Regions from separate parts of the Paenibacillus sp. FSL R7-269 genome, predicted to be linked through region 1. Evidence: predicted binding sites of a transcription regulator. Region 1 holds the regulator's gene; each other region holds the start of a gene.

Evidence for each region. Region 1 encodes Rex, which represses fermentation and respiration genes when NADH is low (regulators of the CRP and FNR family bind a similar motif). Its sites were predicted from a motif close to TTGTGAAATATTTCACAA; they were not measured.
Region 2: the regulator Rex is predicted to act here: its motif matches at 6,931-6,948, upstream of C162_RS27340 (cytochrome ubiquinol oxidase subunit I).
Region 3: the regulator Rex is predicted to act here: its motif matches at 7,276-7,293, upstream of adhE (bifunctional acetaldehyde-CoA/alcohol dehydrogenase).

Annotation. Positions count from the first base shown of each region.
Region 1 covers NZ_ASPS01000053.1:34,020-44,574, reverse strand. The annotation lists gene panC (pantoate--beta-alanine ligase) at 1-167, shown strand, start outside; gene panD (aspartate 1-decarboxylase) at 160-543, shown strand; gene C162_RS22665 (hypothetical protein) at 658-1,296, shown strand; gene dinG (ATP-dependent DNA helicase DinG) at 1,415-4,276, shown strand; gene C162_RS22655 (redox-sensing transcriptional repressor Rex) at 4,415-5,065, shown strand; gene C162_RS22650 (amidohydrolase) at 5,055-6,356, shown strand; gene C162_RS22645 (cell wall elongation regulator TseB-like domain-containing protein) at 6,386-6,907, shown strand; gene C162_RS22640 (aminoglycoside adenylyltransferase domain-containing protein) at 7,141-7,899, shown strand; gene C162_RS22635 (hypothetical protein) at 8,178-8,720, shown strand; gene C162_RS22630 (AAA family ATPase) at 8,713-10,215, shown strand; gene C162_RS22625 (3-hydroxyacyl-CoA dehydrogenase family protein) at 10,348-10,555, shown strand, end outside.
Region 2 covers NZ_ASPS01000073.1:16,539-27,093, forward strand. The annotation lists gene C162_RS27315 (M3 family oligoendopeptidase) at 1-415, opposite strand, end outside; gene cydC (thiol reductant ABC exporter subunit CydC) at 846-2,645, opposite strand; gene cydD (thiol reductant ABC exporter subunit CydD) at 2,642-4,411, opposite strand; gene cydB (cytochrome d ubiquinol oxidase subunit II) at 4,411-5,424, opposite strand; gene C162_RS27340 (cytochrome ubiquinol oxidase subunit I) at 5,428-6,816, opposite strand; gene C162_RS27345 (cold-shock protein) at 7,048-7,278, opposite strand; gene C162_RS27350 (cold-shock protein) at 7,369-7,569, opposite strand; gene C162_RS37390 (hypothetical protein) at 7,838-7,960, opposite strand; gene C162_RS27355 (S1C family serine protease) at 7,963-9,210, opposite strand; gene C162_RS27360 (hypothetical protein) at 9,566-9,772, shown strand; gene C162_RS27365 (MBL fold metallo-hydrolase) at 9,741-10,547, opposite strand.
Region 3 covers NZ_ASPS01000053.1:275,609-286,163, reverse strand. The annotation lists gene C162_RS23835 (cache domain-containing sensor histidine kinase) at 185-1,978, shown strand; gene C162_RS23830 (response regulator) at 1,992-3,320, shown strand; gene C162_RS23825 (carbohydrate ABC transporter permease) at 3,439-4,362, shown strand; gene C162_RS23820 (carbohydrate ABC transporter permease) at 4,364-5,236, shown strand; gene C162_RS23815 (ABC transporter substrate-binding protein) at 5,370-6,836, shown strand; gene adhE (bifunctional acetaldehyde-CoA/alcohol dehydrogenase) at 7,369-9,990, shown strand; gene pflB (formate C-acetyltransferase) at 10,252-10,555, shown strand, end outside.

The DNA.
Region 1 (10,555 bases):
ATTATGCGGAGATTCTAACCTTCCCTGATCTGGAAAAGCTGGAAGGCGCCAGCAGGCTGACGGAAGCGGGCGGAGAGGTTATAATGGCTCTGGCTGTGAAGTTCGGCAGAACCCGTCTGATTGATAATAATGTATTTATTCCTAAGGAGGCGCACGCTCTTGTTTAGACATATGATGAAATCCAAGATCCACCGGGCAACGGTCACCGAAGCCAATCTCAATTATGTGGGCAGCATTACCATTGATGAGGATCTGATGGAAGCCGCAGACCTGCTGGAGAACGAGAAGGTGCAGATCGTGGATAATAATAATGGTTCCCGTCTGGAGACTTATGTCATTCCAGGTCCGCGCGGCAGCGGCGTCATTTGTCTGAACGGGGCAGCAGCTCGTCTGGTACAGCCCGGCGATACCGTGATTATTATTTCCTACGCTGTGGTGTCCTCAGAAGAGCTGGCAGCGCATAAGCCGACGGTGGTGTTCGTTGATGAAGGCAACAAGCCGGTGAAGCTGGCGGATCATGAGATTCACGCTACAATTGCCTGAAGTCCGCGCTTTGAGCCATGTAATCAATGGCAGGGATGAAGACACCTGTACTTGCTAAAAATGAAGGAAGGCAAGCTTAAGCTGACTTCATTATCAGTAAGGGTGGGATGTCCGGTGTTTCAACATTTATTTGCTGAGATGAACAAGATGCTCCAGGAGATCAAAACCGACTATCCTACTGCGGAGGGTGCCCGCCGAAGCGATCTTTTATCCAAGTATAATATGCTCCACCGAATCAGTGATAATGTAATGGATGAGTGGCTGCTCTTCGCCGAGAAGCTGAGCGAGTTCCGGGAACAGGCCGATTTCCAGGGTCCGCCAGAGGAGTTGCCGGAAGAGGAAGCGCCCGAGCTTGGGATGGATGCTTTTGTCAGGGGCCAGGGCTATTACAAGCTGCTGATGTACCGCAAGTGCATTGAACAGTTCAGGGAGGTTACGGCACAATATCCGGATAGCCTCGCTGCCCGCCTGTATCTGGCCATGGCTTATCTGCAGGAAGGTGAAGGCGAGATTGCCTGGGGACATCTGGATCACATGCTGGGCCTGATCCGTGAGGTGAAGCTGAAGGCGATGATCTATAATGCGCTGGGCTGTATCCGTGCTTCCCAGGAACGCTTTAATGAAGCCAGTGAGCTGTTTAGCCTGTCGCTGCTGCATGACCCGGATCTGCCGGAGCCGAATGTGAATCTGGAGGTATGCCGCAGACGGGGCGGGAAGCTGGAGTTTGGCCATCAGCTGGTTTCGCTTTTATAACTTTTTCCCGGTTCCTTTAGGCGATGCGCCCCACCACTTTCTGGGGTGTGCATCGCCTTTTTTCGTAACTTCTGTTATGCTGATAAAGAGTCTCAAGTGAAAGGGAATAGAACTTATAATGAAATTTGCCGTGCTTGATTTTGAAACTACGGGAACCCAATCTGTGGGAGAAATCATCCAGGTTGGCCTTGCCATTATAGAAGAAGACGGGACGATCTCCCGGGTGTATGGTTCCTACGTCAAGCCCGGAGCACCCATTCCTCCTTTTATTACGGGCCTGACCGGAATTACAGACAGTGATGTACAGGATGCGCCAGAGCTTGATGAGATGATGATGGAGCTGGTGCCGCTGCTGGATGATGTCGTCCTCGTCGGACACAATGTAGCGTTTGATTTTCATTTTTTGCAGAATGCGCTGGACCGCTGCGGCTACCTGCCGTTTCAGGGGCGGATTCTGGATACCATCGATTTTCTCAAAATATGCTTTCCCTCGCTGAGCACCTATCAGCTAGGCGCGGTAAGCAGCCACTTCGGCATTACGCATGACCGTCCCCATCAGGCTGACAGTGATGCGCTTGCCACGGCTATTGTGCTGCTTAAATGTCTGGAAGAGCTGCACAGTCTGCCGCTGTTGACTATTCAGCGGCTGAATGAGCTGTTCGCAGACGAAGACAGTGATTTGGCCTGGTATTTCGACGGTCTGCTGCGGGAGCGGGAGATGGAGACCTTTCAGCCGGAAGGAGAGCTGAGCTTCTACCGCCAGCTTGCGCTGGCTGTGGGGGATTGGGCAGAGTTGGCAACGCCCCGGGAGGAAGGAAACGTCAATCCGCTGGAGAATATTACCTTTGAAGAGTATATGGATGAGGTAACGAAGCGGCTGAAGGCTGTTCTTCCACAGTATGAGAGCCGTGAGGCCCAGGAGCTGATGATCCATGAGGTCATTACAGCGCTTGAGCAGGACAAGCATCTGCTGATTGAAGCGGGAACCGGCACCGGCAAGTCGCTGGGTTACCTGCTTCCGGCCATCTACCATAGTGTGAAAAGTGATCAAAAGGTGATGGTCAGCACTCATACCATTAACCTTCAGGACCAGTTGCGTGAGCGGGATATCCCACTCTTAACCAGCGTTGTGCCGTTCCCGTTCAAGGCCTCCATCTTTAAGGGAAGAGGGCACTATTTGTGTCTGCGCAAGTTCGAACATAGAATGAATAAAAAGGACTTTACGAGTCCAAGAGAAGAAGCGCTCACCGCTGCGCAAATGCTTGTCTGGCTGACCCAGACGACGACCGGCGATGATGAGGAGCTTAACTTAAGCGGACGGGGCGGCGATTTCTGGGAGACTGTAGCCAGTGATACCGACTCCTGCCTGGGACGGGCTTGTCCCTGGTTCCGCAAATGCTATTACCACCGGGCCAAGCATGAAGCCGGGATCTCTGATGTGGTGGTCACCAATCACTCCAAGCTGTTCGCAGATGTCAAAGCCGGGCATCAGCTACTTCCGGCTTACGATCATCTTGTGATTGATGAAGCCCATCATCTGGAAGATATTGCCGGCAAGCATCTTGGCATGCAGATGAAATATTTCACATTCGCCCATACCCTCACCCGCCTCTATAAGGATAGCCGGAGCGGGCAGCTGCCTGCCCTCCGCCAGAGTCTGCAGTCTTCGGGCAGTGAGCAGGCTTCCGAATGGAGCGGCGTGATCGACCGGATCTATCCCGATCTGCTGACGGTGAAGGAATCTTGGGATGCGCTCAGCGACCGGCTCTTCAGCCTGCTGCCCGAGCGCAGCGATGCCGGAGCCGGTGAAGCAGGCCAGCTGGTGGCCCGCCTGCAGCCGGGCAAGAAGCCGAAGGATTGGGAGGAGTTGGCGGCCCTTGAGAATACGCTGAACCTCAGTCTGAGCGATATCATCCGCAAGGGTGACAAGATGCTCAGTGAGATGCGTGACACGGACAGCCAATCCTCCTCGGACAGTCTTGTGACCGATATCGGCGGGTTATTTAAGGATCTGGCATCCATTAGAGAGCAGATCCGCTTCTTCATGGGCCTGAACGATGAGAATATCGTGTATTGGCTGGAGGGAAGCGGTAATTATAAAGGCAAGTCGCTGCAAATGTATGCCGTTCCTGTAGATGTCAGTACCCAGCTCAGGGAGCTGTTCTTCGACAAGAAGAAGAGTATTGTCCTGACCTCGGCCACCTTATCCGTGGATAAGTCCTTCCAGTTCATGATCGATAACCTGGGCCTTGGTGAAGCTGCGGAGCAGGGGCGTCTGATGACAGCGCTGCTTCCGTCGCCGTTTAAATACCGGGAGCAGGCTCTGCTGGTCATTCCCCGCGACTTCCCGAGCGTCAAGGGAAGTATAGGGGATGCCCGTTTTGTGGACACGCTTGTTCATTCCCTCGCCGAGACTGCTGTAACTACACGAGGGCGAATGCTGGTGCTGTTCACCTCCTACAAGATGCTGCGCCAGGTCTATGACCCGCTGAAGGAGGCGCTTGCCTCCCAGGATATCGCGGTGCTCGGACAAGGTGTGGAGGGCGGCAGCCGGAGCAAGCTGATCCGCCGCTTCCAGGACAGCCCGGCTTCGGTCCTGCTCGGTACCAGCAGTTTCTGGGAAGGGGTAGATATTCCGGGAGAAGCATTGACCTGCCTGGCGATTGTCAGACTGCCGTTCCAGCCGCCGAATCACCCGCTGGCAGAAGCGAAGTCGGAGCTGCTTCAGGCACAGAAGAAGAACCCGTTCATGAAGCTGTCCGTGCCGCAGGCAGTCATCCGCTTCAAGCAGGGCTTCGGGCGGCTGGTCCGCACGGCGCAGGACCGGGGCATCGTAATTGTGTACGATACTAGAGTAATTGAATCGCATTACGGAAAGTACTTCCTGTATTCACTCCCCGGTCCCAAGATGGAGCATATGCTCACCGAGCAGATGGTCCCGAGAATTGCCGAATGGCTGGAAGACGGCGGGGTTTCCTAATTCATCTGCTATTGCTATTATTAATAAGTCATGATTAACCTGAAGATCCGTTCCCGCCCTGTCTTGCCGATCCGGCAGGCGGGGGGCACGGTTGCTATAATTGAACGGGTATAACACAACTATTAAGGAGGAGAATACATGAAATCGGATAAAATATCGGAGGCCGTCGTGCGCAGGCTCCCAGTGTACCTGCGTTTCCTGAACGATCTCCAAAAACGTGAAATCTCCACAGTCTCTTCTCAGGAGCTGGGCCAGAAGCTTGATCTGAATCCCGCCCAGATCCGTAAGGATTTGGCTTACTTCGGTGATTTTGGCAGGAAGGGTATCGGCTACGATGTATCCTATCTAATTGAGAAGATTCGCCATATCCTGAAGCTTGACCAGCAAATTAATGTTGCACTGGTTGGAGCCGGTAATCTCGGTCATGCCTTGTCTAACTACAACGCTTACTTGAAGGATACGATGAAGATTACTGCGATCTTCGATGCCTACCCGCCGAAGGTGGGCCAGCAGATCAACTCGCTGGTTGTGCAGCCGATGGAGGAGTTAAGCAGCACAATCCGCTCGCAGGGCATCCGCATCGGGATTATTACCGTACCTGACAGCGAAGCCCAGAATGTAGCTGATATTCTTGTGGACTCCGGCATTGAGGCGATTCTGAACTTCGCACCGGTTATTCTCAAGACGCCTGCCAATATCCGGATTCATGCCGCAGATTTCACCACAGATCTGCAGAGCCTGGCCTATTATTTGCATGATGGAAAGGATGAGGCAGAAGATGAGCAGTAAGATCACGATAATCAAGAACGGGCACTTCCTGGTTCCGGGCAGCGACAAGCCGGTTCTAAGCGGGTATATGACCCTGGAGAATGATCTGATTACTTACATAGGTGAAGCTGAGCCGGTAGTGGAGGATGGCGCTCAGGTCGTAGACGGCAGCCGTCTGCTGTTCATGCCGGGTCTGGTCAATACCCATGGGCATACGGCCATGTCACTGCTGCGCGGATACGGCGACGATATGGTGCTTCAGACTTGGCTGCAGGAGAAGATGTGGCCGATGGAAGAGAAATTCACTGGTGATGATGTATATTGGGGAACCTCGTTGTCCGTACTGGAAATGCTGAAGGGCGGCACAACCACCTTCCTCGATATGTATGATCATATGGACCGGGTAGCGGAAGTAACGGAGCAGTCCGGTATTCGTGCGGTGCTGATGCGCGGCGTAATTGGGCTGTGCCCGGAAGAGGTACAGCAAGCAAAGCTCGCTGAGGCGGTTGCTTTTGCCCGTAACTGGCACGGCAAGGCTGACGGCAGAATTACAACTATGCTCTCACCGCACGCTCCGTACACCTGTCCTCCAGAGTTTTTCATGAAGTTTGTGCAGGCTGCCCATGATCTGGACCTGCCGATGCATACCCATATGTCCGAGACGCGCCATGAAGTGGAGCAGAACGTGGCTGACTACGGCCTTCGTCCGGTCGCACATCTGGAGAAGCTGGGGATGTTCACCCGTCCTTCGCTCATTGCCCACGGGGTTCATCTGAACGATGAAGAGATCGGGATTCTGGCCCGCTATAACGTTGGCGTGTCGCATAACCCCGGCAGTAACCTGAAGCTGGCCAGCGGGGTTGCACGTGTTCCTGAGCTGCTGCGAGCCGGGGTTAAGGTCTCCCTGGGTACAGACGGCGCGGCAAGCAACAACAATCTGGATATGTTCGAAGAGATGAGGCTGGCGGCTCTGATCCACAAGGGCGTAAGCGGTGATCCTACAGCGGTACCGGCTCCTGAAGCGCTACTGATGGCCACGGAATACGGGGCTCAGTCTATTTTCCTAAGCGGGGTAGGCCGGCTTGCAGCAGGAATGAAGGCCGACTTCATCGCGCTTGATATTGACCAGCCGCATTTGCTGCCGCATACCGATCTGCTCTCCCATGCCGTCTATTCGGCAAGTGCCAAGGATGTGGAGCATGTATGGGTGAACGGCCAGCAGGTTGTGAAGCATGGACAATGCCTGACACTGGATGAAGAAGCTATCCGCCGCAAAGCACAGGAGACGTTCGAGAGCCTGCTTAAACGGTAATTCAGGAGAACGGGAAAGGAAGCAGCGTTGTGAAGAAGAAGAGGAGAAAATGGATCTGGCTGGGGCTTACCGTGGTGCTGCTCCTTCTGTTCGGATTAAGCCAGTTCTATGCCTACATTATGAAGGACCAGTGGAACGAGCGGAATGAGGCCAAGGAGCTGGCCCGGACGCGTGCCGGACTAACGGAGGTAACCAAGGCTCAGAAATCCGTCTGGAATGAGAATGAGATCTACTGGGTGCTAACCGGCAAAAATGAAGCCGGGACCGATCTGATGGTGTGGGTCCGTTTCACCTTGGAGGGCAAGCCTGCCGGAGGCGACAACGACCTGTATGCTGAAGAGCTGAGCAAAGGCACTTCCGAAGAGAAAATGCGCGGAATCATAGCCGATCAGTTACCGGACGTGAAGATCGAACGGCTGCTGCCCGGTGTATATAACGGGGAATATGCCTGGCAGCTATTTTACAAAAAAGACGGGCGATTCTATTACAACTTCTACCGCTTCAAGGATGGCAGCGCCATCGGTGAGGGGTACAGTTTGCCCAACCGTTAAGCTAAGCGCTCAGCAGAATAACATGCGGGGGAACAGATTATCTGTTCTTCCGTTTTTTTGTATCCATCATGTCGAAAATAATCTGGAACTGTTCTGGGACTGGTGGCAGACGGGGAACTGTGGCTTAATGGAGATATATGGTTTGAGATACATCGATTAATATACTTGAATTGATATACTGATTGTATTCCTCGAATGCTATCGCCAACCTGCATATATGTCTCTCAAGGAGGATGAAGAAATTGGAAGTTTTAGCATATTTGGATCAGGCGGTGGATTTGTTTAAGGAAGAGCTGGGGGATAATCTGTCGGGGATTTATCTGCACGGTTCCCTGGCCATGGGCTGTTTTCAACCGGATTCAAGCGATATTGATCTGCTCATTGTAGTAGAGGACAAGCTCCCCGCAGAGGTCAGTCATAGCCTTGCCGGTCGTATCGTAGCCTTTCATGACAGTCTGCCGAATAAGCGCGGAATTGAACTGTCTATCGTCCTGAAGACATACCTGCATAACTTTGTGTATCCTACGCCATTTGAATTTCACTTTTCAGAAGCTCATTTAGAGCGGTATAGAACCGATAAGAATTATCTGTGCGGCGGCTTTGAGGATGCTGATCTGGCGGCACATTTTGCAGTAGTCTACCATCGCGGGTTTATCTTGTACGGGGAGCCGATACGCGAGGCCTTTGCGCCGGTAGACCAGAGGTACTATCTGGATTCCATTATCAGGGATGTCGATGATGCGCCGCAGAATATTGGGAATGCTCCACTCTATTACACACTGAATCTATGCAGGGTACTCTACTATGTGCAGGAAGGTCATGTCTCTTCCAAGAAGGAAGGCGGGGATTGGGGACTTCAGCATTTGCCGGAACGCTTCCACGGGCTGCTTAGACGGTGTCTTAAGGAATATAGCGGTGCTGGCGCCGAAGGCTATGAACTGGAGCTATTAACTGATTTTGCGGAATATATGATGGCTGAAATTGAGCGTTAGCCGGATGTAGTGTGCGCCGGAATATGAAAGTAGCAGCGGCATTTCAGGATATAAATCTGAGCTGCCGTTTTTTCATGGTTCATGAAACATCCAGAAATTAGTATCAAAAATTTTAAATATATTCACAACTTTATGTAAAATCGTATATACACCTATGATATACTACTACTTGTATCAAGACATGCTTAAGAGCATGTCAGTCTCGGATTGGCGCTAGACACGCTGGCTGGTCTTTATTATAGAGTTAAGCTTGGTCATTATTGAGAGGAGGACGTTTCTTGAAACTTCGTCTTATGCCTGTGCTGCTAACGTCTCTGCTGTCTGCTGCATTATTGTTTGGTGGCTGGTATTCTTACCGTCAATTCGCGGTGCAGGAGCCGCTGCAGAAGCTGGTATCATCCTACCAGGGTGTGAAGGATTCCCATATTACTATTAAACGCAATGAGGTCACTTTGAAACTGGATTTGCAGCCGGGCACGAAATTACGTGAGCTGGTGCAGTATGTATCACGAGAAGGCAGCACCGCTATTGACGGCAGGACCCTTAAGCTGGATGTGGAACAGAAGCCGAGTGAACTGCTGGATGAGTATTGGGATAAAGCGATGTTCTCTGTAGCAGAAGCTATGGAGAGCCGGAAATATACATTGATACCAGCGAAGCTGGACGGACTGAAGGAGCAGGACAGTAAGTACAGCGGCGTTACAGCTACCACAGAGATTGACGACAACAATGTCTATGTAAGCCTGAGCAACGGCACAGAGAGCAAATTCATCATTCTGCCGCGTGCAGCAGCCAAGATGGGAGTGTGGAACAATGCCTAAGTACTGGAAAGAGGTTGTAGCCGGATTTGTTCCGGTCATGCTGATTTTTATGGCTTTTGTGGGAATTAATATCTTTCCTGTAATTATAGCGATGGGCATGGTTGCCGCGCTCCTGTTCATTGCCCATGCCCGCGGCGGTCTGACGGTCAATGCAGGTGCAGATAAGAAGCGTAAGAAGAACGGTCCCTCCAAGCTAACCTTTGAAGAGATCGGCGGACAGGACAATGCCAAGCAGGAGCTGCGTGAAGCGCTGGACTTCCTGATCCGGCATGAAGAAATCAGCAAGTTCGGGATTCGTCCGCTCAAAGGAATTCTGTTAACCGGCCCTCCAGGAACCGGGAAGACGCTGATGGCCAAGGCTGCGGCGCATTACACCGATTCTGTATTTGTAGCTGCTTCAGGCAGTGAATTCGTCGAGATGTATGTCGGCGTCGGTGCCGGACGCGTGCGCGATTTGTTCAAGGATGCCCGTACACGCGCACTCAAGGAGAATAAGCAAAGTGCCATTATTTTCATCGATGAAATTGACGTTATCGGCGGGAAACGCGAAGGCGGACAGCAGCGTGAATACGATCAGACCCTCAATCAGCTGCTGACGGAGATGGACGGGATTTATAACAATGATACCCCGCGCATTCTGCTGGTAGCCGCAACGAACCGCAAGGAGATGCTTGATTCTGCGCTGCTGCGCCCGGGGCGTTTTGACCGCCATATTCAGGTGGATATGCCTGACAAGAAGGGCCGCAAGTCGATTCTCGACCTGCATGCCAAGAACAAGCCGCTGCATGACACCGTGAATCTGGATAAAATCGCCGAAGAAGCTTACGGCTTCTCGGGTGCGCAGCTGGAGAGCGTGATGAATGAAGCCGCGATCTACATGATGCGCGAGAATCTGACCCTGGTGGAGCAGCGTCATCTGTCGATGGCGATCGACAAGGTCATGATGGGTGAGAAGACCGACCGTGAGACCAACCATGAAGAGAAGAAGAGGGTAGCGATCCATGAGCTTGGACATGCTATTATGGCTGAGCTGCTGCGCCCCGGAAGCGTTAGTCAGGTAACACTGACCCCGCGCGGCCAGGCTCTAGGGTATGTCCGGCATAATCCGCAGACCGAGCAGTATCTGTACACGAAGGATTACCTGGAGAACCAGATCATGATTGCCCTGGGCGGAGCGGCTGCCGAAGAGATGTATTACGGAGGACGCAGTACCGGTTCCCGTGGAGACTTCGATCAGGCGCTGAATATCGTAGAGACCATGATGAAGTCAGGGCTCACCTCGCTCGGCATTGCGAATCTGCAAATGGTTACCACTGAAGAATTAATGAAGGAAAATAGTAAAATACTGGACGAGTTGATGATCCGCACGAATGACCTGCTGGAGAAACAGAAAAATATATTTGATTACTCTCTTGACATTTTAATGAAGGAAGAAGTTCTCTCCGGAGAGCAATTTCGTTGTCAATTTCGTGACAGTGTCCTTTTACCGGCATAATTCTTTATGCCGGTTATTTTTTTTTACTTTTCAGACATGCTAAGATATCATTATATGTCGGGCTACTTATTTTTTTCGACAGACAAGGTACAATACAGAAGTATAGATACCTGAAAGGATGGAGACTTTTACATGAATTTTAAGAAGATCGGTGTCATCGGCGGAGGCACAATGGGACAAGGGATTGCCGAAATGCTGGCAGCCAAGGGCCTGGATGTCATGCTGGTGGAAAAAACTGCAGAACGGTTGAACTACTCCTACGAAATGATCGAGACCAGTCTCGACAAGCAGCTGGAGAAATGGGCGATTACCCAGGCGGAGAAGAAGCTGATCCTGGCCC
Region 2 (10,555 bases), on a different contig from region 1:
AGAAGCTATGCTGCTCCAGATAAGCGCTAGAACGGAAACTCCGCTCCAGTTCATCCGCGCTTACCCCCGCCAACCACTTGCTGAAGCGGACCAAGGCTTCACCCGCCCCGCTAGTCACCTCTTCCAGCTCGTCCATCAGATTCACAGCTTCCTCACACTGGCTGTCCGCACTGAACCGCAGCTCCGCATAGCTGAACAGACGCAAATATAGCTGTTGATACGCATTATATTGTTTAAGGAACTCTTCCATCAGGTCTGCAGCGTCCTGCCCGTTAACGGGCTGCGAGGCCGACCATGTATTCAGCTCCCCGGCAAGGCTCTCCACCTGCCTGCGGTCCTGCTGAAATCCCTCCGACTCGAACGAAGGATAGATCCGGTCCAGATTCCATGTTAATTCGCACGTTGTTGATTCCATTGATTAATCTCTCCTTATTTATAATCGCAGGAGCCCTCCGTTATCACATGCTTCCACCCCGTTCTGATTGATCCTGACAGGATCATCCATTTCAGTATACCTTAATTCATTAGTTTCTCCCATCATCCACCAACTTTCTAATGGTATACAGCAGCAGCCGTATTGGCTTTTTCGCATACATCTGGCCCGCACATCCCAGCACTCGCTCATTATATTCGGTTTTTCGATTACATCCGGCCACACACCAGCATACTCACCCAATGTGTTCGCTTTTTCGATTACATTTGGCTCACAATCCCCTGCGCTCACCGATTGTAGTCGCTTTTTCGCATACATCCGGCCTACGATCAAAGAAGCTCTCCCCGCCCCCAACGGGACAGGAAGAGCTTCTTTGATCGTACTTACATTGCCTCGATTCTAATCCTAGCCTTTACTCGCCGTCCGCCACATTCTTCGCCTGCCCCGGCCGGTCCAGCTCATAGAGCTTGCGGTAACGCGGCTGCTGCTCCATCAGCTCGGCATGGGTGCCGCGCATCTCCACTTGGCCGTTCTCCATGAAGATGACCTCGTCCATCTGCTCGGCGCCCACCAGATGATGCGTGACCCAGACCAGCGTCTTTCCAGCCATCGCCTCGAACATAGTGGCCAGCAGCTCGCGCTCCGTGCGCGGGTCGAGGCCAACGGTTGGCTCGTCCAGTACAACCACTGGCGTATTCTGCAGCAGAATACGGGCCAAGGCCATCCGCTGGCGCTCTCCGCCGGAGAAGCGCTGCCCCGCCTCGCGTACCGGAGTATCATAGCCCTCCGGCAGCGAAGAGATCAGCGTATCCAGCTTCGCCAGGGCTGCCGCCTGCTGGACCGCTACCTCCGAAGCCCCCGGGTCCCCGAGCCGGATATTGTTCGCCACCGTGGTGTCGAACAGATGCGGGCTCTGGTTCAGCACCGCGATGAGCTGTGGAATCCGCTCACCGTAAGCCGCAGCATCGATCCCGTTAATCGTCACGGAGCCGATGGTGGGCGCAATCACGCCCTGCACCATCTTGAGCAGCGTCGATTTACCCGCTCCGCTGCGGCCGATAACTGCAACCTTCCGCCCTTGCGGCAGCGTAAGGTCCAACCCCTGAACAGAGAAGTCGTCACCTGCCGCATAGCGGTAGCCCGCCGACCTCAGTTCAATCTGAACCTGTCCGCTGGCCTTGGCAGCCTCGGCAGCAGTAGCGACCTGAGCCGCAGCTTCGGCATTCCTGCCTTTTTCCGCCTCAGAGAGCACAGCCTTCGCCGGGGGTTCCACACCCTCCAGCCGCTCCAGTGAATTCCGGTATTGCGGAATTTTCTCCACAGCCTCGGATACGGGCAGGAAGGCATCCGCCACCGGGAAGACCACCAGCACGAACGCCGCAATCAGCGTTCCGGCAATCGCCCCTTCAGCATACTGTCCAGCCGCCCAGTATAACAAAGACAACACGGCCAGGCCAACAACCGCCTGACCGATGAACATACGCAGCCGTGCCCAGCGCCGCAATGAACCGTCTATGCGGGCAACCGCCTGCTCGTCCGCTTCGTACGTATCGACGAACTGGCTCTGCCGTCCGCTGATTACCCAATCTCCCAGCCCGAGCACAGCATCTGTCAGCTTTTGATACAGCCGGTTGCGCTCCTGCTTCACCTGACGCTGACGCTTCTGGGTCAGCAGGAGGGAGATCAGCGGTAATACGACAACCAGCACCAGCATATAGAGTCCCATAAGCAGAGCAAAGGCCACATCGAACGTCCCGAGCGCAATCATCGCCGCTGCGTAGATCAATAGCGCGATAATGCTCGGAAAGACGGTCCGAAGATACACATTCTGTAAATATTCGATATCATCGGCAAGCATACCGAGAATATCCCCGGTACGGAAGCGTGAGGACAAGAACAGCGCCTGTGGCTCCAGCATATGGTACAGCCGGACCCGCATCTTCGACAGAATGCGCAGAATCGTGTCATGTCCCACCAACCGCTCCACATAGTGGATAACAGCCCGGCTGGTCCCGAAGGTGCGCACACCGACAATGGGGACATAGATCATCAGTATATTTTCCGGCGGAATCGAGGCCTTCGAGATCAGAAAGCCTGAAGTATACATCAGCGAGGACGCAGAAAAGATAGTCAGAGCGCCCAGCAAGATGATTAACACGAACCGCCAGAAGTAGGCAGAGTAATAGGGAGCAAACCATCCTTCACGTTTCAATGGATTCCCTCCAATTGACTTTGAATAAGCTCATAATAAGCACCCCTCCGCGCAGTCAGCTCGTCGTGTGTGCCTATTTCAGCCACCCGTCCCTGCTGCATAACGACAATCAGATCCATGTCGATCATCCAGTGCAGGCGGTGTGTAGCCAGGAATACCAGCTTGCCTTCGAATAGCGGCAGCATCGTCTCCTTCAGCTCATATTCCGTCTCAATGTCCAGATGAGCCGTCGGCTCATCCAGCAGCATAATCGGGCGGCTGCTCAGCAGGGCGCGGGCCAGAGCCACACGCTGCTCCTGCCCGCCGCTGAGCGTACGGCCGCCGCCGCCGATCATTTCGTTCAGACCTTCCGGCAGCGAGGACACCAGCTTCGATAAACCGGCCGACTCCAGCGCGGCAGCTACCGCCTCCTGTGAAGCCTCGGGATAATAGAACCGGACATTATCAGCCAGCGTGCCGCTGAAGATATACGGGCGCTGCGGAATATAAGCCGTCTGCTTCCGCCAGCCCTCATCGGTCAGCGCACTGACCAGGCTTCCATTAATCGTAAGGGTTCCAGAGGTTGGATGAAGGAAGCCGCCCAGAACGTCTATCAGTGTAGACTTGCCTGCGCCGCTCTCCCCGATAATACCAATCTTGCAATGCCCGCTGAATTCAAGATGAACAGCTTCCAGTGACGACACTCCGTCCGCTTCATAGGTCACGCCTACCCCGTCAAGCTTCAGGTCGCTATTATTGTTCCACGTGAAAAAGTCGCCTGACCAAGCTCCGCTCTGACCTGCCATCTCCTTCTGCCCACCCTGCTCCAGCAGCTTCGCCTGGACCGTCTCGCGGTCAATGATGCTCTTCATCGCTTCACCGGCTTCCTTACCGTCCAAGGTGGCATGGAAATCTGCGCCCACCAGCCGCACCGGCAGGAAATATTCCGGCGCGAGAATCAGGATCGTCAGTCCGGTAACCAGCGTCATCTGCTCATTGACCAGACGCAGACCAAGGCTTACCGCTACCGAAGCGACAGACAGCATAGTGAAGAAGTCCAGTGCGAACGAAGACAGGAAGGCGACTCGCAGCGTACGCATAGTTGCTGAACGGTAGCGGTCACTGACCTTGGCAATACTCTCACTGTGGCTGCGGCTGCGTCCAAGGAATTTCAGCGTCTCCAGACCGCGCAGCGAATCCACGAAGTGATTCGATAAGGTACGGTAAGACTTCAGCTGACGGTCCATCTGCTTGCGGGCCGTCATCCCGATCAGGATCATGAATACAATAATGATCGGCATCGTTAAGGTAAGAATCACACCGCTGGACGTATCCAGGGTGAACACATAGACAAGCAGCAGAGCGGGTGTTATCGCCATACCGACCATCCGCGGAATAATCAGCTCCAGGTATGTGCGGAACTTCGTTACTCCTTCAAGCACTAATGTGACCATATTTCCGGTCCCCCGGTCGCCAGCCAGCCTTGGTCCCAGCTGGAACAGCTTGTCCATCATCTGTCTCCGCATGCTGCTGCCGGTCGCTTCCGCGAAGCGGTACGCCGCCCGGCTCATCAGCATGGCACAGGCATGACGCACAAGAAACGCAAGAAGGAACAAGAGCGCTCTAGCCCCTTGTTCCTTCAGCGGTTCTCCCGCAAACAGCGCAGAGACAGCTTCTGCCAACGACTTCGCCAGCAGAAGAATGGAGAAGCTTTGCACCAGGGTTAGGAAGCCAACCAGCAGAAAGACCGGCTTAACTCCTTTGTACCCAAGCAAATTTTTATCCATTAGTATTCAAGATGCTCCTTCTCATGAACCCGTTTGTGGAAGATGAAATAACTCCAGATCTGATAGCCCAGCACGAACGGCAGCAGAGTCAGTGCTACAATCGTCATCACCTTCAGCGAATATTGGCCGGAGGCCGCATTCGTAATCGTCAGGTTGAACGCCTGATCCAGCGAGCTAATCATAACCCGCGGGAACAGTCCGATGAAGATCGATGCAACAGACAGGGCCATCACAGCACCAGTCATCCCGAAGGCATAGCCGTCCTTCTTCTTAGTCATGAAATATCCGGCCAGCAGATAAGCTGCTACACCCAGAACGACTACAATCCACAGCAGCGTTCCGCGTTTATCGAAGATATCCGTCATAGTATACGTCATTACAACGAAGGCTACCAGCAGCGCCGCCAGTGGAATCAGCAGCTTCTGGGCCAGCTTACGCGCCCGTTCCTGCAGATCTCCAAGCGTACGGAGCGTAGTGAACATCAGCCCGTGTACCAGACACAGCAGGACAACCGTAATCCCTGCAACCACTGTATACGTATTGACGATATCGAAGAATCCGGCATACATCTGCATATCCTTGTCGATCGGCAAGCCCTTGATGAAGCTGGCGAATACCACGGCGAGCAGGAACGGCGGCAGGAAGCTGCCGAAGAAGATGCAGACATCCCATGTTTTCTGCCAAGTCTTGGAATCACGCTTACCTCTGAACTCGAATGCGACACCACGGGCGATCAACGCCAGCAGAGCAACTACAAACGGTATATAGAAACCGCTGAACAGCGTAGCATACCAATGCGGGAAGGCCGCGAACATTGCACCGGCACCCGTAATCAGCCATACCTCATTCGCATCCCAGAACGGCCCGATCGAATTGATCAGTATCCGGCGCTCCGTATCATTCTTGGCCAATATCTGTGTCTCCATCCCTACACCGAAGTCGAAGCCTTCCAGGAAGAAGAAGCCGACGAACAGCACCGCAATCAGCAGAAACCATAATTCATTAAGTGACATTGGTTAGCCCTCCTTGTTATACGGATCGTGGGATTCACCGTGTTCGTTATCCATAGCATAAGGACCTTTTTTAATCACTTTGACGAACAGGCCGACCAGCACTGCACCCAATATGGCATAGATCGCGTTAAAAGTAATCACCGAGAACAGCACCTGTCCGCTGGTAATATTAGGCGACACACTGTCTTCTGTAGTCATAAGTCCGAATACAGTCCATGGCTGACGCCCGATCTCTGTCATAATCCAGCCGGCCGTATTGGCAATCGGCGGAAGCAGCAGTCCCCAGAACATGAAGCGCATGAACCAGGTATTGGGTCTGTCCATCTTTTTGCGCCACATGAGGTAGATAGCATATACCCCGAACAGCATCATCAGCGTGCCGGCAGCAACCATGATCCGGAAGCTCCAGAAGGTTGTTTTGACCGGCGGAATATAATCTCCTGGTCCGTAGGCTACTTCATACTCCTTCTGTAGCTCCAGCATCCCCTTCACATCACCGGAGAATTTACTGTAGGACAGGAAGCTCAGCAGATACGGAACCTGAACTTCATTGCTGTTGGTTTGGTTCTTCACATCGATATTGGCAAATACCGTCCAAGGTGCCGGGTCGCCGCTCTCACCCCACAGCGCTTCGGAAGCCGCCATCTTCATGGGCTGTGTCTCTACCAGATATTGAGCCTGTGCATGTCCTGCAACCGCAACGCCGAAGGAAGAGATAACCCCTACAATTGCTGCGATCTCGAATGATTTCCGGAAAAAGGCGACGTCCTGCTTCTTAAGCAATTTGTAAGCACTGATCCCTGTTACCAGGAAGGCACCTGTAGCGTAAGCGGCAAGCACTGTATGCGGAAATTCCACCAGCAGCTGGCCGTTTGTAATCAGTGCGAAGATGTCATTCATCTCAGCCCGGCCGTTGTTAATCTGGAAGCCGACCGGATGCTGCATGAAGGAGTTAGCCGCCAGAATCCAGAATGCCGACAGCATCGTCCCGAAGGCCACCAGCCAGATCGATAATAGATGAATCCGCTTGGACACCTTATCCCAGCCGAAGATCCAGATTCCGATGAATGTGGACTCCAGGAAGAAGGCCAACAAGGCTTCAATCGCAAGCGGAGCCCCGAACACATCACCGACGAAGCGCGAATAATCCGACCAGTTCATTCCGAACTGGAATTCCTGCAAAATCCCTGTTACTACACCTACTGCGAAGTTAATCAGGAACAGCTTCCCCCAGAATTGCGCCATTCTTTTGTACTCTTCATTGCCCTTTCTTACGTACATGGTCTCCATAATGGCAATTATGAGCGCAAGTCCGATCGATACTGGCACAAAGAAATAATGAAAAATTGTCGTCGACGCAAATTGTATACGTGACAGCAGTACTGTATCCATATTTCTCCCCTTCCTTCTCCCTATTTCGTTATGTCTATTTTGTCAAATTTCCGACGCCTTAAGTGTGATGATTGTCACATTATACACCCTGTTTAGGCATGAAAAACAAAATATTTGTGACAAATATCACAATATTGCATATAGAAAGCAAAAAAAATAAGACGGTTTCACCGTCTTACATTTATCCAGCATGTATAGTATATAGTTGTCTTGATTCATAAAGGTATTGGTCTAGGTAATGGAAATACCTTTCTTAAGCGATTTGAGATCGCCATTTGAATTAAGCAATTGCGGCAGCATCTTCATGCTACGAACCATTGGGGAATGACAGAGACGGCAGGAAGGCGCGTGTTCAAATGCGAAATTATCCCTCATCCATCCATTGCAATCCTCATTGGTACAGGCCCAAATTGCGGTATTTTCTTCCGGTACTTCCTCCAAAGGCTTTTTCCGGTAGTTCATTGCCGTTCCTCCTTCCTTTATGTTGCAAGCAAGTAATGATAAAAAAAGACCGTCCCAACTTTCACAAGCGGGGACGGTGTCTTCTATTAATTACAGTTTTACAACGTTTTCGGCTTGTGGTCCGCGGTTGCCTTGAACAACGTTGAATTCAACGCGTTGGCCTTCGTCCAAAGTTTTGAAGCCGTCGCCAGTGATTGCGCTGAAGTGAACGAATACGTCGCTTCCGCCTTCAACTTCGATGAAACCGAATCCTTTTTCTGCGTTGAACCATTTAACTGTACCTGTTTGCATGTGTGTTACCTCCACAAATTTAAATTAATATGTTCTTTTTATCTTCAGACAAAGAAAAAATTCACACATTGAGAAAGGTTGTATCTTTGGTTGACAGCCCTTTTCAATGCGAGAATAAGGTATCAATGTATGAATAATTTCATGTTACCACACCTTAATAACAAAGGCAAGCTGTTCTATCCTAATTTCTCCGTTTTTCCCCTTATAAGGGCCACTTCCCAATGTAAGGGCTACCAGTCGTATTAATTTGTAATATTTATACCCATTACTACCAGTTACCCCATTTATTTATTCTTGAAACAGCCCCGCCCTCTTCTTTTTTCCTGAAAAGGACGGCTTCAACTGTTTCCGTAATCGTGACTGCCTCATTATTATATACGGCCATTTCCAATTTTATTCCTCCGGCTTCTCAAGAAGCTGAACTGTTGTCTGCTTCACTTCACCATTGCGGTAGAAGGTAATCTTCAGCTTATCGCCGATCTTGGTATGATCGTACAGATATTTGCGCAGCGACAGCGTGGAGGTAATCGGCTTATCGTTGAACTTCGTAATCACATCGTTAAGCTGCAGGCCTGCCTCCTTCGCCGGTCCTACAGCATCCAGAACCACAACCCCATCAGTAACTACAGACGGAAGATTAAGCTCCTTGCGCTGGTCATCGGCCAGCGGAACATACGGATTATTCAAATCCACCGAATATACACCCAGGTATGAACGTGCTATCCGCCCTTTGGAGGTAAGCTCATTGGCTGTGTCCACTACACGATTGGCGGGAATCGCAAAGCCCAACCCCTCTACCCCCGTATCGGAGATCTTCATCGTATTGATACCAATCACCTTGCCGTCCAGATCCACCAGTGCGCCGCCGCTGTTGCCCTCGTTAATGGCCGCATCCGTCTGGATCACTTCCTGCTCCCAATCGTACACGCCATCCTGGTTCAGTGACACCGGTATCGTCCGCTCTGTGTAGCTGACAATGCCGGAAGTTAGTGTATCCCCAAGCCCCAGCGGGTTGCCGATGGCAATGACAGTCTCACCCAGACGCAACTTGGAGGAATCCCCGATCTCAGCAATCCGGTCGATTCCCTTGCCGTCAATGGAGAGCACAGCAATATCACTCACCTTGTCAGCGCCTACCAGCTCCGCCTTGTGGGTCACGCCGTCTACTGTAACCACTTCCAGCTTGCCGGCACCCTCAATGACATGATTATTCGTAATGATAAATGCCTTATTGTCATCCTTCTTATAGATAACTCCCGAGCCTAGAGCGGATTCATCGAGAATATTAAGTTCCTTATTGTCTTGTTTATGATTAATGATGCTTACTACCGCAGGGCGGACATGGGCAGCAGCCTGAATAATCCGGTCGTACGGATCTGAGCTGCTCGCAGCCACCTTATCAATAACCACCGGAGCCTGAGCTCTCTCAGCGGTGAACTGTCCCGTTACCAGACTGAACAGCAGCACAGCCACCACAGCACTGCAGACAGAGCTGATCAGTGAGATCTGCCAGGTTGCCAGCGACCGCTTCGATTTGCGGACAGCCCACTTGCCGTCAGTATATCCGCCAGTTGATTTAGAATTGCCGCTTTTGCGCCGTGACACCTTGGTTGAATAGAAATCATCATCGAATAATCCCATGTTACACTCTCTCCCCTCTATTGCCACCGCATTCACGACCTGAACGCCAAGCAACCACGCCCGAGCTTAACCGCTATATCTCTTAGACTTCACGAAGTACTAAAAGGTTTCACTTGATTTATTCACCACATTCCAGTGGGTTCTAAGCGCAAGGGATGTCTATTACTCTAATAAGCTACTAAAAAGTTTAACAGCTTGTATCCGGAATATTTTGCAACTTAAAAGACTACAATAGGATTAGAACGCTCTATATGATTGTATCACAGGCAGCCGCGCTGCCCACATGTTTTCTATGTTAAAAAAATGTAAATTATTCACAGTCTCAATACATCCATTTCACAAGGAGGGACGGACTATGGAGTCTTTTTCAACAAGTAAGGATCTGGTGCAATTCATTGGTAAGCTGGGGGACCTTAAGGATGAACATTATCAGCTGATTCTTGCCCAGCATGCAATGATTGAGCTGTTAATTGATAAAGGGCTATTCTCCCGCCAAGAGCTGGAGCACAAGATTACCGAGGTTGAACGCCTTATGACTGGCTCACCTTATCCCATGGCGTAGGCCGGTCATAGTAGGTGTCGCAGAGTCTGAACTCACTGTCTTTGTAAAAGCAGCCCCGGTCCTCCATCGCCCCGCGCACGGACATCTTCGCCAGATCCATCATATTATGGTCTCTGCTTAAGTGGGCCAGATAGGCACGCTTGGTCCGCCCGCTCAGAATCTCGCTGAGTGCTGCGCCTGCCGCCTCATTGGACAGATGCCCCAGATCGCCAAGAATCCGCCGCTTCGTATTCCAGGGATAACGCCCCATCCGCAGCATTTCGATATCATGATTGGACTCCAGCACCAGCACATCGGCATCCGATATAGCCGTTCTCACCTTGTCGCTGACATACCCGAGGTCTGTCGCTACACACAGCTTCTCCTTGCCGTCATAGAAATTGTAAGCTACCGGCTCCGCAGCATCGTGGGAGATGGCGAAGGATTCCACCCGCATACTGCCGAAATCCCGGTGCTGCCCGGTCTCCATAATGACCCGGTTATGCTCCTCAATCTTGCCAATCCCCTTCTCTATAGCTCCCCAGGTATTCGAATTCGCATAGATCGGAAGATTATACTTGCGGGCCATCGCGCCCAGCCCCTTAATATGATCCGAATGCTCGTGGGTCACAAGAATCCCGTCCAGCTCCGCTCCCGTCAGCTCACGCATGGCCAGGAGCTCGTCAATCCGCTTGGCGCTCAGCCCCGCGTCGATCATAAGTGTGGTCTCGCCGTTACGCACTACTGTCACATTCCCGGTAGAACCGCTGGACAGTACTGTAAATGAAATCCCCATATCTCTCC
Region 3 (10,555 bases), 240 kb from region 1:
ACAAATGGACATAAAGAACTTTGAAATAAACCTGTGTAAGCGCTTGTAGGTTTGTTAAAATATAAGAAATTATAGCTTGCACACGATAACTTATCCTTCTATTTCTCGCTGAAACGGTACCGTCCTTTAAAAGGACGGCAACGCCGTTTCCCCTTGTATTATTGAAACTGGAGGTGAATCCAGGGTGTTGTCCACGCTTGTGAAACCCATTATCAGGCTCAGTGTTAAGCAGCAGTTGATTCTGCTGTTCCTGATCATGATTACGCCTATTCTGATTCTGAACAGCTACGGAAACTACAAGGCAGAGGAGATTCTGAAGCACCATGTGACCAATGCCTATGTGGAGCTGAACAAGCAGAATCTCGCCATTATTAACAGAGACATCGATACGGTGAACAAAATCACGACCACCGTCATCCAGAATCCGGTCCTGCAGCAGCTCAACATGAGCGGGAATGATACAGTGCTGGAGCGCGTGGAACGTTATGAGACCATCGAGAAGCTGCTCGGCAGCTATTCGCAGGGAGCGGAGCGGGGTGACGGCATCTACTACTCGCTATACGTATATGATCCCGATAACTACTACTTTTTCGCTCCCAATTTCCCGCAGGTGAAGAAGGCGGGGGTTTATTTTTTCTCCAAGGAGGAACGGCCATACTGGTTCGAACAGGTGGTACAGCAGAAGGGCCGCGGATACCTGATGTTCGCCGAGAAGCTGAGTCCGCAGGCCGAAAATCTGAAGACGCTCACTTATGTCAGGGCTGTCAATAATATCTACCGGGGGGAAGGGACGCTCGGCGTGCTGGTGGTGACCAAGATGGAATCGAAGATCGGCGAATCGCTAAGGTCCATCTCACTGCCGGACGGGGAAATCTATCTGACCGATATGAGCAACCGTGTACTGGCCTCGACCACGAATTCAACCGGAGAGGTGATCGTCCTGCCGGACGGCTCGGAGGCGGGAGATCCGGAAGGGACCGAGGATATCATCACTGATGACTTCATCTATGTGGTGAACAACAATCATGCCTTTGAGCAAAAGCTGGTCTACAAGGTGCCCGTCAAATCCCTGCTCCAGCAGCAGAACGAAATGAAACGCGTCATTCAATACATAACAGTGGCTTACGCGCTGTTCGGACTGATCATCATTACCTACTTCTGGCGTTCGCTGATGACTCCTTTGCAGAAGCTGGCTTTTTTTGTACGCAAGTATGAGCCGGGCAACCGTGTGCCCGAGACTCCCCGCAGAGGAAGCAACGATGAGGTCAGTGTGCTGATTACCGCCACGTATGATATGGCCCGCAGGCTCAACAGCCTGATTATGTACAAATACCAGATGGAGCTGAAGCAGAAGGAATCGCAGCTGCAGCTGCTCTACCAGCAGATCAACCCGCATCTGCTGTACAACACCCTGGAGAGTATTTATTGGAAAAGCTCGCTCGAAGGCAACGTGGAATCCGCGGAAATGATCAAGGAATTATCCAAGCTGATGAAGATCAGCTTAAGCCGGGGCCGGGAGCTGATCTCGCTCGAAGAGGAGCTTGAACATGCCAGTGCCTACATCAAGCTCCAGCAGCACCGGCATGATTATGTGTTCGCCGTTATCTGGAATATCGCTCCCGGGACCACCAGGAATCTGATTCCCAAGATCACCCTGCAGCCCCTGATCGAGAATGCCATTATCCACGGGGTTAAGCATATGGAGGAGGACGGTGAAATCATCATCACCTCTGTGCTGGAGGATGGCCGGATTCGGATTACCATTGAGGATAACGGCTATAGGCAGGTCGATTATAAGGCTATCGAACAGATCCTCAATGATGACAGCCAGAACCCGGTTAACGGATACGGTATCCGCAATATCCATCAGCGTGTGCAGCTGCATTTCGGCGGGGATTACGGGATCAGCTACGGACCGCGTGAGTGCGGAGGCACGATAGTAAGTGTGATCCTTCCGAAGTCAGAGACTATAGAGTAGAGGAGAGAATACGGTGTTCAATATACTGGTTGTTGATGATGAGCCGCTCATTTGCAAAGGACTGAGCAGCCTGCTGGCTGCTTCCGGGTTGGATATTGACCATATCTATACGGCCGGCAGCGGGTATGAGGCACTGGATTGTATCCGTATGGAGGAGATCGATCTGCTTGTGACCGATATCCAGATGGGGGCGATGAGCGGGATTGAACTGATGCAGCATGCCAAAATGACCAGGCCCTGGATGCAGACGATCGTCATCTCTGCGCATGAGACCTTTCAGTATGCCCAGATGGCCGTCCGGCTGGGGGCGAGAGATTATCTCATTAAGCCCTTGAACAGTGAGCAGTTCCTGGATTCGGTGCGCAGTGTTGTTCTGAAGATGAATAGACCGTCGCCGGAGCTGGCTACATATATGGATGGTAATGGGGACCGCTTCCGCCTGGAGGAGCCGCTTCCCGAGTACAGCGAACTGCTGAACAGTCTGCTTACGGAGACTGCGGAGGTGCTGGAGGCAGAGGAGAAGCGGCGCAAGCTGGATGAGCTTAGTCTGCAGGGACCATTTTTTGCGGTGATCAAAATCAGGCTCCCCCTGCCGCAAGACCGGCCTGAGCAGAGGTACACTACCCGTGATCATGGCCTGCTGCGCTACGCCGCCTTGAATATTGCCAAGGAGCTGTTGGATCAGGAGTGGAATTCCACAGCCTTCTATTCGCCGGACCAGGAAATCACCATAATCATCCAGTGGGATGAGCAGAGCTACGAGGAGCCGTCCACCGGCCAGCTGAGCCGGCTGGAGGTGCTGGGCCGCAGCCTTCATTTTAATATTCACCGCTATCTGCAGCTGAGTGCCGTTATCGGCATCAGCCAGATTCTGAAGGGGCTGAGCTTCATGGATGTGCTGAACCGGCAAGCCTCGAAGGCGATCCTCTGGAACAACGAGCATGCAGATCATTATGTGTTCTATTATGGAGATTTCAACTGGAGTAACTATGCCGCTGATCCGTCGCCCGAGGAGCTGCATACGCACAGTAATCTGATCGTGCAGAAGGCGAAGGAATACATTGACGGGAATTATGCCCAGAAGGGGCTAACGATCCATGAAGTAGCGAAGAAGAATCATGTCAGCCCTAATTACCTGAGCTATTTGTTCAAGAAGAATACAGGCTATAACCTGTGGGAATATGTGATTAAGCTGCGGATGGAGGACAGCCGGGAGATGATTCTGAACACCGATCTGCGCCGGTATGAGATAGCGGAGCGGGTGGGATACGAGTCGCCGGAGCATTTCAGCAAAATTTTCAAAAAATACTTTGGACTCAGTCCCAGCGAGCTGAAGAAGTAAGAACGCTTACGATTGCCATAGATATAGACATGTTAAGTCTCTCCCTCATTTCCTACAATGAAGACAGGAGGCGCTTTCCCATAAAGTGCTGAAAGACGACAGGAATGAGGGAGCCCGAATGAATCAGTCTGCTGCGTTACACGATCACCTTCCAGCGGAGCTGGAGAGCAAGCCGTACAAGCAGAACCGTTGGAAAAAGAATTATTGGGGCGTGATGTTTCTTGTCCCCGCATTGATCATCTTCATTATGTTTATGTGGGTGCCTATCTTCAAAGGGTTCCTGTACAGCTTCTACACCGTTGATTTCGTCAAAGGGAATACCTTCGCCGGCCTGGATAATTATGCCAGGGCACTTACCGACCCCGATGTGCTGATTGCTGTCCAAAACACCCTGTACTATATGCTGCTGTGTCTGGTGATCGGCTTCTGGGTTCCGATTGCCTTTGCCATTGCGATCTCCGAGCTGCGGAAATTCGGCGGATTCGTGCGCGTTGCCGCGTATTTGCCATATGTCATGCCTGCTGTAGTCCTATACGGGCTGTGGCGCTGGCTGTATGATCCGGTTGGACCGATTAATGCCTTAATCGGCAGCACCGGAGCGGAGCAGATCGCCTTCCTGACCGATATCCGTTGGTCGATGATCTCGCTGGTCTTCATGGAGACCTGGCAGCAGTTCGGCTCGGGGATGCTGATCTATCTTGCTGCGGTGCTTAGTATTCCCCGGGACTGGTATGAGGCCGCCGAGATTGACGGAGCGGGAGTATGGGCGCGTATCCGCCACATCACCTTGCCTTCGCTGCGCAATCTGATCCTGCTGATGCTGATTCTTCAAGTCATCGCCACCTCTCAGGGCTACCAGTCACAGATGGCCTTGCTGGACGGGGGGCCGAACAATGCAACGCTGACGTATGCTCTGCTTATTGTGAAGTATGCTTTTACCAGACTGGATTATGGTACGGCGACTGCGCTGGGGATGCTGATGTTTGTTGTTCTGGGCGGTTTGGGCATTCTTCAGTTCAAGCTTAACAAGGAGGACAACTAGGATGAAGAGCGCAGACAGAGGGATTCTCTCGGAGCATGATCTTAAGAAAACCAGCAACCGGGTGGTATATGGAATTATGGTTTTGTTCATCGTCCTGATGATCTTCAGCATGCTGTACCCCATGCTCATGACGATGTTCAACGGGCTGAAGTCGAATATCGAGGTCAATTCCTTTCCGCCGCATTTTTTCCCGCAGGAATGGCATTTCGGCAATTTGAAGGATGCGCTGGATTATATCGATCTGGCCATGTTTCTGCGGAACACCCTGTATATTTTTGCAGGAAATATGGCCGCTACCTTAATTGTGCTGGGACTCGCGTCCTTTAGTATCTCCCGGATGCATGTGCCTTACCGCAAGGCCTTCTATTTCTTCTTCCTGATGACACTGTTCATTCCAGCCACGAGCTATATGATTCCGAACTTTGTCAATCTGAAGGAGCTGGGCCTGCTCAATCAATATGCGGCATTCTGGCTGCCGGCAGGCGCGAACACGTTCTTCTTCCTGCTGCTTAAGAATTTCTTCGACGGGATTCATCCCGAGATACTGGAAGCGGCGCGGATGGACGGAGCCTCGGAGCCGAGAAGCTTCTTCACCATCGCGGTGCCGCTGTCGATTCCGATTTTTGCAACACTGGCGATCTTCATCTTCTCCACAGCCTGGAATGACTGGTTCTGGCCGTCGCTGGTCATGCACAGTGAGGAGAAGTATACGCTCGCTACCGCCATCTATAAGTACGTTATCAATGTAAAAGCGCTGAATACGAACATCAAATTTGCGATTCTGTTCATTGTCTCTCTGCCGCCGATCCTGGTGTTCCTGGTCTTCCAGAAGTTCATTATGCGCGGGGTTTCATTGTCAGCGGTCAAAGGGTGAGCAGAAGAATCCTTACAGAAGATACGGATCGTATACCTGCACATGAAAGCAATATAATCACACCTCGTTTGTAAGCGGTCTCTCTTTTAAGATGAAAGGGTAAGCTCATTATGAATGGAAAAGGGGAGTTACAATGCGTAAAGTTTCCAGCGTATTCGCCTGTCTCCTGGTAACGGGGACCTTATTGTCCGCTTGCGGGGGCAATAACAACGGCAACAAGCCGGCGGCGGACGGGGGAGAAGCGACACCTGCACCAGCGGCGACCCAGGCGGCAGAAGAGTCGGCAACCCCGTCACAGTCACCGGCAGATGATATCACCCAGAAGAAGGTAACGATCAAAATCCACTATCCTACGCCTGACCTGACCGAGGTGAGAGCGCAGGAGGATGACAAAATCAAGCGGTTCCAGGAAGTCTATCCGAACGTGGAGATCGTCAAGGATGACTGGCAGTATAATGTAAGCGAGATCGGAGTGAAGATGGCTGCGAACGAAGCGCCTACCTTCTTCAACACATATGCTACCGAAGCCAAATTCCTGATTGAGAAGGGCTGGGTAGCCGACATCACCGATCTGTGGAACAACTATGAGTTCAAGGATCAGATCAATCCAGTGCTGCAGAATCAGTTCATTATCGGCGGCAAGGTGTATGGGGTAACGCAGAAGGGTTACGTCACTACAACGATGATCAATAAGAAAATGCTCGATGACAAAGGTGTAGCCGTACCTCCAATGGATTGGACCTGGGACGACATGCTGAACACAGCCAAAGGAGTGGCCGACCCCAAGAAAGGTATCTCCGGGATTGCCCCGATGGGCAAAGGCAACGAAGCTGGCTGGAACTGGACCAACTTCCTATTTGAAGCAGGTGGAGAGATCCAGAAGATTGAGGGAGGCAAGGTGGTGGCAACCTTCAATTCTGAAGCCGGGATCAAAGCGCTGGATTTCTATAAGAAGCTGAGATGGGAAGCCAAAGCCGTTCCCCAAGACTGGGCCCTCGGCTGGGGCGATGCGGTAGGAGCGTTCCAGCAGGGCCGTACCGCGATGGTTATGGCCGGCTCAGACGGTGTCATTGAACAGGCCCTTAACCAGGGCGGGTTCAAGCCTGAGGATGTGCTGACCTATCCAATGCCTGCGGCTGAGAAGGGTGGCAAGCATACCGGTGTTCTCGGCGGCGACTATCTGGTCATCAACCCGAATGCCAGCAAGGATGAACAAGAGATGGCTTTCCGTTATATTACCTTCGACTATTTCTCAGATAAAGGCCTGGAAGCGCTCGATGCTATTATCAGCCAGCGTAAAACGGACGGCAAATACTATATCCCGCCGCTTCTAGATTACTATGCTGCCGATTCCGACTTCGGCAAGAAGACCAAGGCCGTCTATGACAAGTACGATATTGTATATCAGTACAGTCCTGAAATCATGGCGCTGCTGGATGGCAAGCCTGAAGCCCAGTACAACACTCAGGACTATTATGCCACGATGTCCAACGTGATCCAGGAGCTGTTCGCCAAGGAAGGCACAGACTCGAAGGTCCAGCTTGATGCGGCGGCCGCAACGGTCCAGCAGAAATTCTTCGATACGATTAAGGTGGAGTAGATTTAGATGTCCTCCTAGTGGGGGAAGAGGTGGATAAAAGGAGACAGCAGAGATGCTGTCTCCTTTTTTTAAAATATAAGAATTTATATGTTGCACACTATAACTTATCCTTCTATTTCTCGCTGAAACGGAACCGTCCTTTAAAAGGACGGTTCCGTTTCCACTTGTAAAGTTGAGATTTATATTTATATTCACACCGTCAGAGTTATTCTATAGAAGAGCAGCGGATGAACTGAAGTGACGGCTTGGCATTCATGAGCAAAATTACCGAAGCCCAACTGGCATTGCAAGGCAAGATGGGCCATTAACGCTGCAGACTACCGTATTGCGTTCGCAGAATAGACAAATATTAATTAAATAATGCATATAATATGGAAAAAATACCGGTAAATGATCGAATGAAAGCGCTTTGAAAACAACTCAAAAAAAACTTTAAACTTTGTGAAAGATTTCACTATACAAGGTGAAAAGGATGTGCTAAGATAAATGTATAGAAAGAAACAACCTAAAAATTGACAGGAGGACGAGGGAGATGGCAGTTAAAAACGAAGTCGCCGCCCAAGTGAAACAAACCACCGCTGAAGAGTATATTCAGGTTTTGGTGGATAAAGCAAAGAAAGCCCACGAAGCGTTCATGGGCCTGGATCAAGAGCAGACAAACACAATCGTTCATGCAATGGCGCTGGCCGGACTCGACAAGCATATGTACCTGGCAAAACTGGCAGTTGAAGAAACAGGACGCGGAGTATACGAAGACAAAATTACGAAGAACATCTTCTCCACTGAATATATCTGGCACGGAATTAAGTACGACAAGACTGTAGGCGTTATTGAGGATAACGCTTATGACAGCTTCCAGAAAATTGCTGAACCAGTCGGAATCATTATGGGTATCACACCGGTTACCAACCCAACATCCACCACAATGTTTAAAGCTTTGATTTCCGCGAAGACACGTAACCCTATTATATTCGGTTTCCACCCGTCAGCGCAAGAGTGTAGTGCGGCAGCAGCCAAAATTCTGCATGATGCAGGCGTAGCAGCCGGCGCACCAGAGAACTTCATCCAATGGATTGAGCTTCCTACAATGGACAAAACAAACGCATTGATGAACAATCCGGACGTTGCACTGATTCTGGCAACCGGCGGATCGGCAATGGTCAAAGCAGCTTACAGCTGCGGCAAACCGGCACTTGGCGTAGGTCCTGGTAACGTGCCTGCCTTCATTGAGAAGAGTGCTGACATTGATCAGGCTGTAACTGACCTTATCCTGTCGAAGACTTTCGATAATGGTATGATCTGTGCTTCCGAGCAGGCTGTCATCATTGAAGAAGCTATCTTCGATCAAGTGAAGAAGAAAATGATTGCAAACGGCTGTTACTTTGTGAACAAAGAAGAAGCGGCTAAGCTGACCAGCGGCGCAATGAACGTAGAGAAATGTGCGGTTAACCCGGCTATCGTTGGCCAATCCGCTGTGAAGATCGCTGAAATGTGCGGCATTCAGGTTCCTGCCGGAACGAAGATCCTTGTAGCTGAGCTTGAAGGTGTAGGTACTAAATATCCATTGTCCGCTGAGAAGTTGAGCCCGGTTCTGGCTTGCTACAAAGTGAAGAATGCTGACCAGGGTATCGAACGCGCAGCTCAAATCGTTGAATTTGGCGGCATGGGCCACAGCTCGGCTATCCATTCCAACAACGAAGAAGTTATCATGAAGTTCTCCAACCGTCTGCAGACCGGACGTATTCTCGTCAACTCGCCATCCACACACGGCGCAATCGGTGATATTTATAACACTAATATCCCTTCATTGACACTGGGCTGCGGATCTTACGGACGCAACTCGGTATCGCAGAACGTGACTGCCATCAATCTGATCAACGTGAAAAGGGTGAACCGTCGTACCGTGAATATGCAATGGTTTAAAGTACCTGACAAGATTTACTTCGAGAAGGGGTCCACTCAGTACCTGGCCAAAATGCCTGATATTACACGCGTAGCTATTATCACTGACCCTATGATGGTGAAGCTCGGATATGTTGAAAGAGTTGAGCATTATCTGCGTCAACGTCAGACTCCAGTAGCCATCGAAGTGTTCTCTGAAGTTGAACCAGATCCATCGACAACTACTGTAGAAAAAGGTGCGGCAATGATGAACAGATTCCAGCCGGACTGCATCATCGCACTCGGCGGCGGTTCCCCTATGGATGCTGCCAAAGGAATGTGGCTGTTCTATGAACATCCGGATGCAGACTTCAACGGCCTGAAGCAGAAGTTCATGGATATCCGCAAACGGGTATACAAATTCCCTAAGCTCGGCAACAAAGCGAAATTCGTTGCGATTCCTACAACTTCCGGTACAGGTTCCGAAGTAACCTCGTTCGCAGTTATCACAGATAAGACAACGGGTAATAATACTAAGTATCCGCTGGCTGACTATGAGCTGACTCCAGACGTAGCTATTATCGATCCTGAGTTTGTATACAGCTTGCCAAGAACAGCAGTTGCCGATACAGGTATGGACGTATTGACACATGCAATCGAAGCTTATGTATCTGTAATGGCCAGTGACTATTCCGATGGTCTGGCAATCAAAGCTATTCAGCTGGTATTCCAGTGGCTGGAGAAATCCGCACTGCAAGGCGACAAACTGGCCCGTGAGAAAATGCACAACGCATCGACACTTGCCGGTATGGCCTTTGCCAATGCATTCCTGGGGATTAACCACAGCTTGGCGCACAAATGGGGCGGACAGTACCACACCGCGCATGGCCGCACCAATGCAATCCTGATGCCGCATGTTATCCGTTACAATGCCAAGAAGCCTACGAAGTTCGCTTCGTTCCCTAAATATTCGCACTTTGTAGCTGACGAACGGTATGCTGAAATTGCCCGTATTCTGGGATTGCCAGCACGCACTACCGAAGAAGGCGTAACCAGCCTGATCAATGCGATCCGCGACATGAACAAAAAACTTGGCATCGAAGAATCCTTCTCGGCTCTTGGTTTCGATCCTAAGGACTTCGAATCCCGTGTAGACTATCTGGCTGACCGTGCATTTGAAGACCAATGTACAACTGCCAACCCTAAAATGCCGCTGGTATCCGAGCTTGCTGATGTTTACCGCAACGCATTCTACGGCAAATTCGATAATTAATTAACGGTTGCCTGACAAAGAATAAGGTTAAAGGTTAATATGGGACTGGATGGAAGTGACAAATATCACCGAAAGAGTGATATTTGTCACAGTCCTTTTTCAGAAAATAAACTAAAATGTTTATATAAACAACGGTCCCGGTTATGAAGATGCGATTGTGAATTTTATAACAACCATAGCTCATGGGATCACGAGACACGGGATTAACCTTCAAGCCCGCGATCTCTACAAATATACTAAATATAAATGGAGGGATTTAGCATGTCGGTGATTGAAAAAGAAGTACAAGAGGTTAAGTCTGGCTGGAGAAATTTCACAAAAGGCACATGGTCCAAGAAAGTTGACGTTAATAACTTTATTGCCAAGAACATCAAGCCTTATGAAGGAAATGAAGATTTCCTCGTAGGTCCTACCAGCAATACTACTGAACTGTGGAAGATTATCTCCCAGCTGAGTAAGGAAGAAAGAGAAAGAGGCGGCGTATGGGACGTTTCCCTCGATACTGTCTCCACTATCACTTCCCATGCTCCTGGTTACATTGACAAGGACAAGGAACAGATTGTCG